2 regions of the Vibrio sp. 1288 genome follow, and region 1 is predicted to be linked to the other one. Evidence: riboswitches for the same ligand, from Rfam matches in the RefSeq annotation. Region 1 holds a riboswitch; the other holds the start of a gene.
The links. A riboswitch is a leader RNA that binds a small molecule or an ion and turns the genes downstream of it on or off. The one in region 1 is predicted to bind lysine.
Positions count from the first base shown of each region.

Region 2: linked by a shared signal. The riboswitch ahead of tet(35) (tetracycline efflux Na+/H+ antiporter family transporter Tet(35)) and the one ahead of lysC (lysine-sensitive aspartokinase 3) in region 1 are both predicted to bind lysine.

Region 1 covers NZ_JAWPOX010000056.1:9,259-12,680, forward strand. Annotated here, with positions in the region: gene R8O11_RS23590 (PglL family O-oligosaccharyltransferase) at 1-381, shown strand, start outside; gene R8O11_RS23595 (pyridoxal-phosphate-dependent aminotransferase family protein) at 444-1,565, opposite strand; lysine riboswitch at 1,786-1,964, shown strand; gene lysC (lysine-sensitive aspartokinase 3) at 2,066-3,418, shown strand.
Region 2 covers NZ_JAWPOX010000017.1:64,564-67,985, reverse strand. Annotated here, with positions in the region: gene R8O11_RS14185 (inosine/guanosine kinase) at 1-166, shown strand, start outside; gene R8O11_RS14180 (H-NS family nucleoid-associated regulatory protein) at 294-701, opposite strand; lysine riboswitch at 1,284-1,466, shown strand; gene tet(35) (tetracycline efflux Na+/H+ antiporter family transporter Tet(35)) at 1,576-3,177, shown strand; His leader region at 3,358-3,422, shown strand, end outside.

The DNA of each region.
Region 1 (3,422 bases):
AACTATGTATTGACGAAGTTTGAGACCACTAGACCAACTAACCCTGATATTCTGAATCAAGTCAGTAACCCTGTAGTTTGGAAAGACAGATTTGATTGGGATGTCTATAGCACGTTTTTAAACCTTGGGCTGTACCAACAAGACGCAACCTTGATTCAGCCTTATATCGATTGGTCGCTAAAAATCATCAAAGATAAGCCTCGCCCTGCATTTTATAATAATTTGATTTTGGCCTACCAAGGCTTAGATGACTCAAGTAAAGCGGAGCAAATTAGAGCTGAAGCGCAGTTTTTGTTCCCGAAGATTGATTTCAGTGACGTCAATTACCAACCACCTTCTCAAGCAATCTCTGCCTCACCAGCCCCCACTTCAGGTGAATAGTAATAAGTACAAAAAAGCGAAGGGATGACCTTCGCTTTTCTTCATCTCATTGCTGTATGATTTTATTCAGTGAGTGACTCTTCTAACGCTTTTAAGCACAGCGCAACGTTTTCAGATCGAGCGCCGTAACCCATTAAGCCAATACGCCACGCTTTACCAGCTAATGCCCCAAGGCCTGCACCAATTTCTAGGTTATAGGTTTCTAGCAAGTGAGCACGAACTTTTGCTTCATCAATTCCTTCAGGCACGTAAATCGCATTTAATTGTGGCAACCGATGGGCTTCGTCCACAACAAATTCAAAGCCTAACTTTTGTAAGCCATTTTTGAGTTTTTCATGCATCAGTTGGTGACGAGCCCAAGCGTTTTCTAATCCTTCATTTTTCAGTATCAATAAAGCTTCATGAAGCGCATACAAGCTATTAACTGGCGCCGTATGATGGTAACTACGCTTGCCTTCTCCACTCCAATACCCCAAAACTAAACTCTGATCGAGGAACCAACTCTGTACTGGTGTTGTTCTTGCTTGAATCTTTTCAATCGCGGCAGTAGAAAACGTCACTGGTGAGAGCCCAGGTACACATGACAAACATTTTTGACTACCAGAGTAAACCGCATCCAGTTGCCATTCATCCACTTTTAACGGCACACCACCAAGTGACGTCACCGCATCAACAATAGATAATGCATTATGCTGTTTCGCCAGCTTACCCAATGCTTGAGCATCACTGACTGCACCAGTTGAGGTTTCCGCATGCACAAAAGCAAGAATTTTTGTATCTGGGTGCTGTTCGAGTGCTTGCTCGACTTTATCAATGGAAACAGGCGTCCCCCATTCATCATCGACGATAACAACTTCGCCACCAGCACGGACGACATTTTCGCGCATGCGTTCACCAAATACACCATTACGGCAGACGATCACTTTATCGCCTTTCTCGATCAAGTTTACAAAGCAGGTTTCCATCCCTGCACTACCTGGCGCTGAAACCGCAATAGTGAATTCATTGTCAGTTTGAAAGGCATACTTCAATAGCTGCTTGAGCTCATCCATCATACCGATAAACAGAGGATCAAGGTGACCTACCGTAGGACGGCTTAGTGCTTGTAACACTTGAGGATAAATATCAGAAGGACCAGGTCCCATTAAAATACGGTGAGGCGGAATAAAGCTTTGGATCGACATGTCAGCTCCTTGATTATCTTTTATCCTGAGCATTCTAAAAGTTCTATTCAATAACATGGCTCAGGTGTAGGGTTCTTCACCCTAATAGATTTTTCCTCTATCAGCAATTAGCCGTAAGTATGGAGGTCAAACCAGTGTCACAAAATCGTTAATAAAAAACACCATAAAGGTTGAAATATTGATTGACATTAAGGCCTCAAAACCGTTCAATGTTTGAGCTTTATGTAGAAGAGGAGCGCTACCCAGGTAGATGATTTGTGGAACCGCAATTCCAACACCAATCATTGAGGGGGAGTAGTGCCGAGGTAAGTCAAAGTTGCAGGATTTGACTTGTCGGTTGAATTGGGCTGAATCCCATCAACTGTCATCAGCGCAGTCTGATGAAGGGCTTCTGAGGGTAAATTTTTCAAATAGCATTCTAAATACCTCTCTTTTTGCTCTGTTCCTTTTCTCACTAAACATTGGATGTACAATTTTTTAGGAAGTCGTGGGAGAACGCAGTGAGCGCATTTAACGTAGCTAAATTCGGTGGAACCAGTGTTGCCAACTTTGAGGCAATGAGTCGTTGCGCCACCATTATCGAAAACAATCCAAATACTCGCCTGGTCGTGAGCAGCGCTTGCTCTGGCGTCACCAACCTATTGGTAGAACTCGCCAACGGCGTTCAGGATCAAACGCACCGTACTGAGCTGCTGCAAAATCTGGCCAACATTCATGACGCCATTTTAACTCAGCTCGAAGACAGCACGAAAACTGCTGCCGAGGTGTATGGCATATTAGATACCGTAACCAGCCTGGCCGAGGCTGCATCTATCCAAGCTAGTGCGAAGTTAACCGATCATTTAGTCGCATGTGGTGAACTCATGTCGACGCACATTCTAACTCAGTTAATGTGTGAGCGAGGCATTCAAGCAGTGCGCTTTGATATCCGCGATGTGCTGCGTACTGATGACAACTTTGGTCGCGCGGAGCCAAACATTGAAGCAATTTCGACGCTTGCGCAAGATAAACTCGTACCACTTTGCCAACAATCCGTTGTTGTTACTCAAGGCTTCATAGGATCTGACGAAGCCGGTAATACAACAACATTAGGTCGAGGGGGCAGCGATTACAGCGCCGCCTTAATTGCTGAGAGCGTTAAAGCGGCAGGGCTAGAAATCTGGACTGATGTTCCGGGAATCTACACAACAGACCCGCGAATTGCACCAAAAGCCTCACCAATTCCCGAGATCAGCTTTAGTGAAGCTTCAGAAATGGCTAACTTTGGCGCTAAAATCCTTCACCCTTCTACGCTAGTACCTGCATTGCGCCACGACATTCCGGTATTTGTAGGGTCATCGAAAGAGCCAGAAAAAGGGGGAACTTGGATTCGCCACCAAGTCGAAAGCTCACCGTTATTCCGTGCGCTAGCTTTGCGTTGTAACCAAACCATGGTAACGCTACGCAGCGCCAATATGTTCCACGCATACGGTTTTTTAGCAAAGGTCTTTGAGATCCTTGCAAAGCATAAGATCTCTGTCGATTTGATCACGACATCTGAAATCAGTGTATCGTTAACACTTGATCAAACTGATACCTCTGGCGGAGCACCACAGCTGCCGCAAGCTGCACGAGAAGAGTTAGAAGAGTTATGTAAGGTAGAAGTTGAACATGACCTATGCCTCGTTGCTCTCATTGGAAACAACATGAGTGAGAGTAAAGGCTACGCGAAACAGGTTTTTGGCACGCTAGAAGATTTTAACCTACGCATGATTTGTTATGGCGCTAGCCCTCACAACTTATGCTTCTTGCTCCATGAATCGGTATCGAAACAAGCCATACAAAAACTCCACACTGAGTTGTTTGAGAAGTAAGTTC
Region 2 (3,422 bases), on a different contig from region 1:
TTCAAGCAAGCACAGTAACGAGTATTTAACTTACTCTTCTTTTTCTCAAGTCTGCAAATACGCAAACCGTGCTAGCTACGAAGTTCTCGTGCAACATTCACCACGATTGTCGCGCGGACTTCCTGAGCGAGAAGATAGCCTAGAAGAAGCATACTGGGAACGTTAATACGAAGCGGTTTAATTAACTATTCTGTAACTAAAGTAAAAGGCACATTAAGAAATGTGCCTTTTTTATTTGTAATGGTTTAAATAAAAAAGGCTCCCTATGGGAGCCTTTTAAAAATAGCACGGATCTAGATTAGGAACTCATCCAGAGATTTACCTGCATCAAGTTGCTCTTGAATCGCCGAAGGTGTACGACCTTGGCCAGTCCAAGTTTTCTCATTACCGTTTGAATCTGTGTATTTGTATTTAGCAGGGCGAGGTGCGCGCTTCGCTTTGCCTTTCGTCTTAGTTTCGCCAGATAGCGCAGTAATAAGTGCTTCTACGTCAATACCGTCTTGAGCGATTTTCTCAGCAATCTCTGCAAGCTTAGCTTCTTGCTCTGCTTGTGCTGCGCGTTCTGCTTCTTCTGCTTCACGACGCTCATCTACGACAGTAGTGAGTTTATCTAGAGCTTCTTCCAATTGTTCTAGAGTCAGCTCACGAGAAAATGCACGAAGGCTACGGATATTTAGAAGGGTTTTAGTCAGCTCTGACATAACGATTCCTATTAAAAGGTTAATGTGTTGGGCACTTTTTATCGTTACGATTAAATAATGCCAATCTATAAATAAACAAAGAGTCCTTATATTTAACTTTATCTTTTCCTTATGTGCAAATGCTAAATCAAGATTTTGTTTAAATTTGACTATTTTTTAAAGCAATTAATATTATTACACTCGAAATAAATCATTATTAGATGAGAACTAAAATCAACAATCATTATTGTATAGAGAGAGTGACAGCTTGGTTTTTTATAAAAAAATTTGAGTTATTACTTAAAAATATGAAGCATCCATCTTTAATGGTGTGTCATATATCCTTAATTTATTGATATAAGATAAACCATGATATTTCTAAGGTAGTAATAATGTTTCATAAATAACATGATTGATGTGATTTCAGTTGCACAAAACTTATGGAAGTAGGCAAGGTTTATAAATTATCTCAGTCATTATTTATTTGTTTAATTTAGTTTGATGTGTTGCATTGACTCTCATCATAAGTACAATGGCTGCCACCTGATGCAATATTGCAGACAATTTGTTGTTAATTTGTACAGTTAGTGGTTAATTGTTTGTTGTTGCCGTAGAGGCGCGGTCTCGAAGAGTAGCTATTATTGGGGTGATGCCAATGAATAATAGTGGAAGGCGAAGATTGCCGAAGTAAGTAACTCATCAAAGTTACTTGCTGGGGTTGTATCTGAAAGGAACAACACTGCCATAGTATATATTCACATTAAACTATGGAGCGCTACTGTAGGGTTGGGTGGAGTGTTCGCTTCCCTGTCGCTAAGTTCAACATGAGCACGTATCGTATGCTACGTGACTTGTCTGCAGTAGATCTCTAGCCAAACTTTGGTTTTTGAAGATCATGAATTTAATAGATTTTTCTAGTTCTCCTGTTTCATTATTGCCACCTATTGTCGCTTTGACTTTGGCGATTTTGACTCGACGTGTATTAGTTTCCTTGGGTGTAGGTATCGTGCTAGGTGCGGTGCTACTTAATAGCTGGTCTATCAGCGACACCGCAGGTTACGTCAGTTCTCAAGTTTCTTCTGTCTTTATTGAAGATGGCGGAATTAACACTTGGAACATGAGCATTGTTGGTTTCCTAATCTTATTAGGTATGACAACAGCTTTATTAACGCTATCTGGCGGTACTCGTGCTTTTGCTGAATGGGCACAATCTCGAGTGAAGAGTAAACGCGGCTCCAAACTTCTTGCCGCCTTTTTAGGCGTATTCATTTTTGTCGATGATTACTTTAATAGCCTTGCTGTTGGTGCGATCTCTCGCCCAGTAACCGATCGCTTTTATGTGTCTCGCGCTAAGCTTGCGTACATTCTAGACTCAACCGCTGCTCCAATGTGTGTAATTATGCCTGCTTCTAGCTGGGGTGCTTACATTATTACTATTATTGGCGGGATCTTAGTCTCACATGGGATCACAGAGTATTCGGCTCTTGGCGCATATGTTCGTCTTATCCCAATGAACTTCTACGCCGTTTTTGCGCTGTTAATGGTGTTCGCTGTTGCGTGGTTTGGTCTTGATATTGGTAAAATGCGTGAGCATGAAATCTCTGCATCGCAAGGTCGTGGCTTTGATAAAGACAAAGAAAATGACTCGCAAGAAGCGCATGACCTAAACGAAGAGCTAGATATCCGTGAAAGTGAAAAGGGTAAAGTGTCAGATTTGATACTTCCTATCGTGACGCTTATTATCGCGACTATCGCTTCAATGCTTTACACGGGTGGCCAAGCATTGGCTGCTGATGGTAAGGAGTTTGCGCTTCTTGGTGCTTTTGAAAATACAGATGTAGGTACATCACTAATCTACGGTAGCTTGCTTGGCTTAGCAGTTGCACTGTTTACTGTTGTGAAGCAAGGTCTACCAATGGCTGAGATCGCACGTACACTTTGGATTGGTGCTAAGTCTATGTTTGGTGCGATTCTAATCTTAGTATTTGCCTGGACCATTGGTTCTGTTATCGGTGATATGAAGACTGGTACTTACCTTTCGACAATGGCGCAGGGCAACATTAACCCGCACTGGCTACCAGTTATCCTATTCTTGTTGTCTGGCCTGATGGCGTTCTCAACAGGTACTTCATGGGGTACGTTCGGTATCATGTTACCAATCGCGGGTGACATGGCTAGCGCAACAGACGTAGCGCTAATGCTACCGATGCTGAGTGCGGTTTTAGCTGGTGCGGTATTCGGTGACCATTGTTCACCAATCTCAGATACGACTATCTTGTCATCGACGGGTGCACGTTGTAACCACATTGATCACGTATCAACACAGCTACCTTATGCATTATCAGTCGCGCTTGTTTCATGCGTCGGCTTTATTGCCCTTGGTATGACTGCTTCAATAGCGTTCTCGTTCATTGCAGCGTCGATAACATTCGTTATCGTTTGCGCTATTTTGTCATGGCTTTCAAAGTCTAAAATAGCGTCTTGCCAGAGTGCGTAATTCACTGATTTAAAAAGTGAAATTGTAGGAGGCTTCGGCCTCCTTTTTTATTTGTATTATACAATTCGAATTTTTTTAAAATTAAGGGTTGAAAAAAGTAATCAGCTTGGTTAGTGTGGTTGGTAACAAAGCAAATGAGAAGAGCCTTGAAATAAGTATGCGTAATTTTGTAATTAACATTCATCACCATCATCACCCAATCTAGTCTTTCGGGCGATGTACGCATACCCGGGAGGCAGGAAACT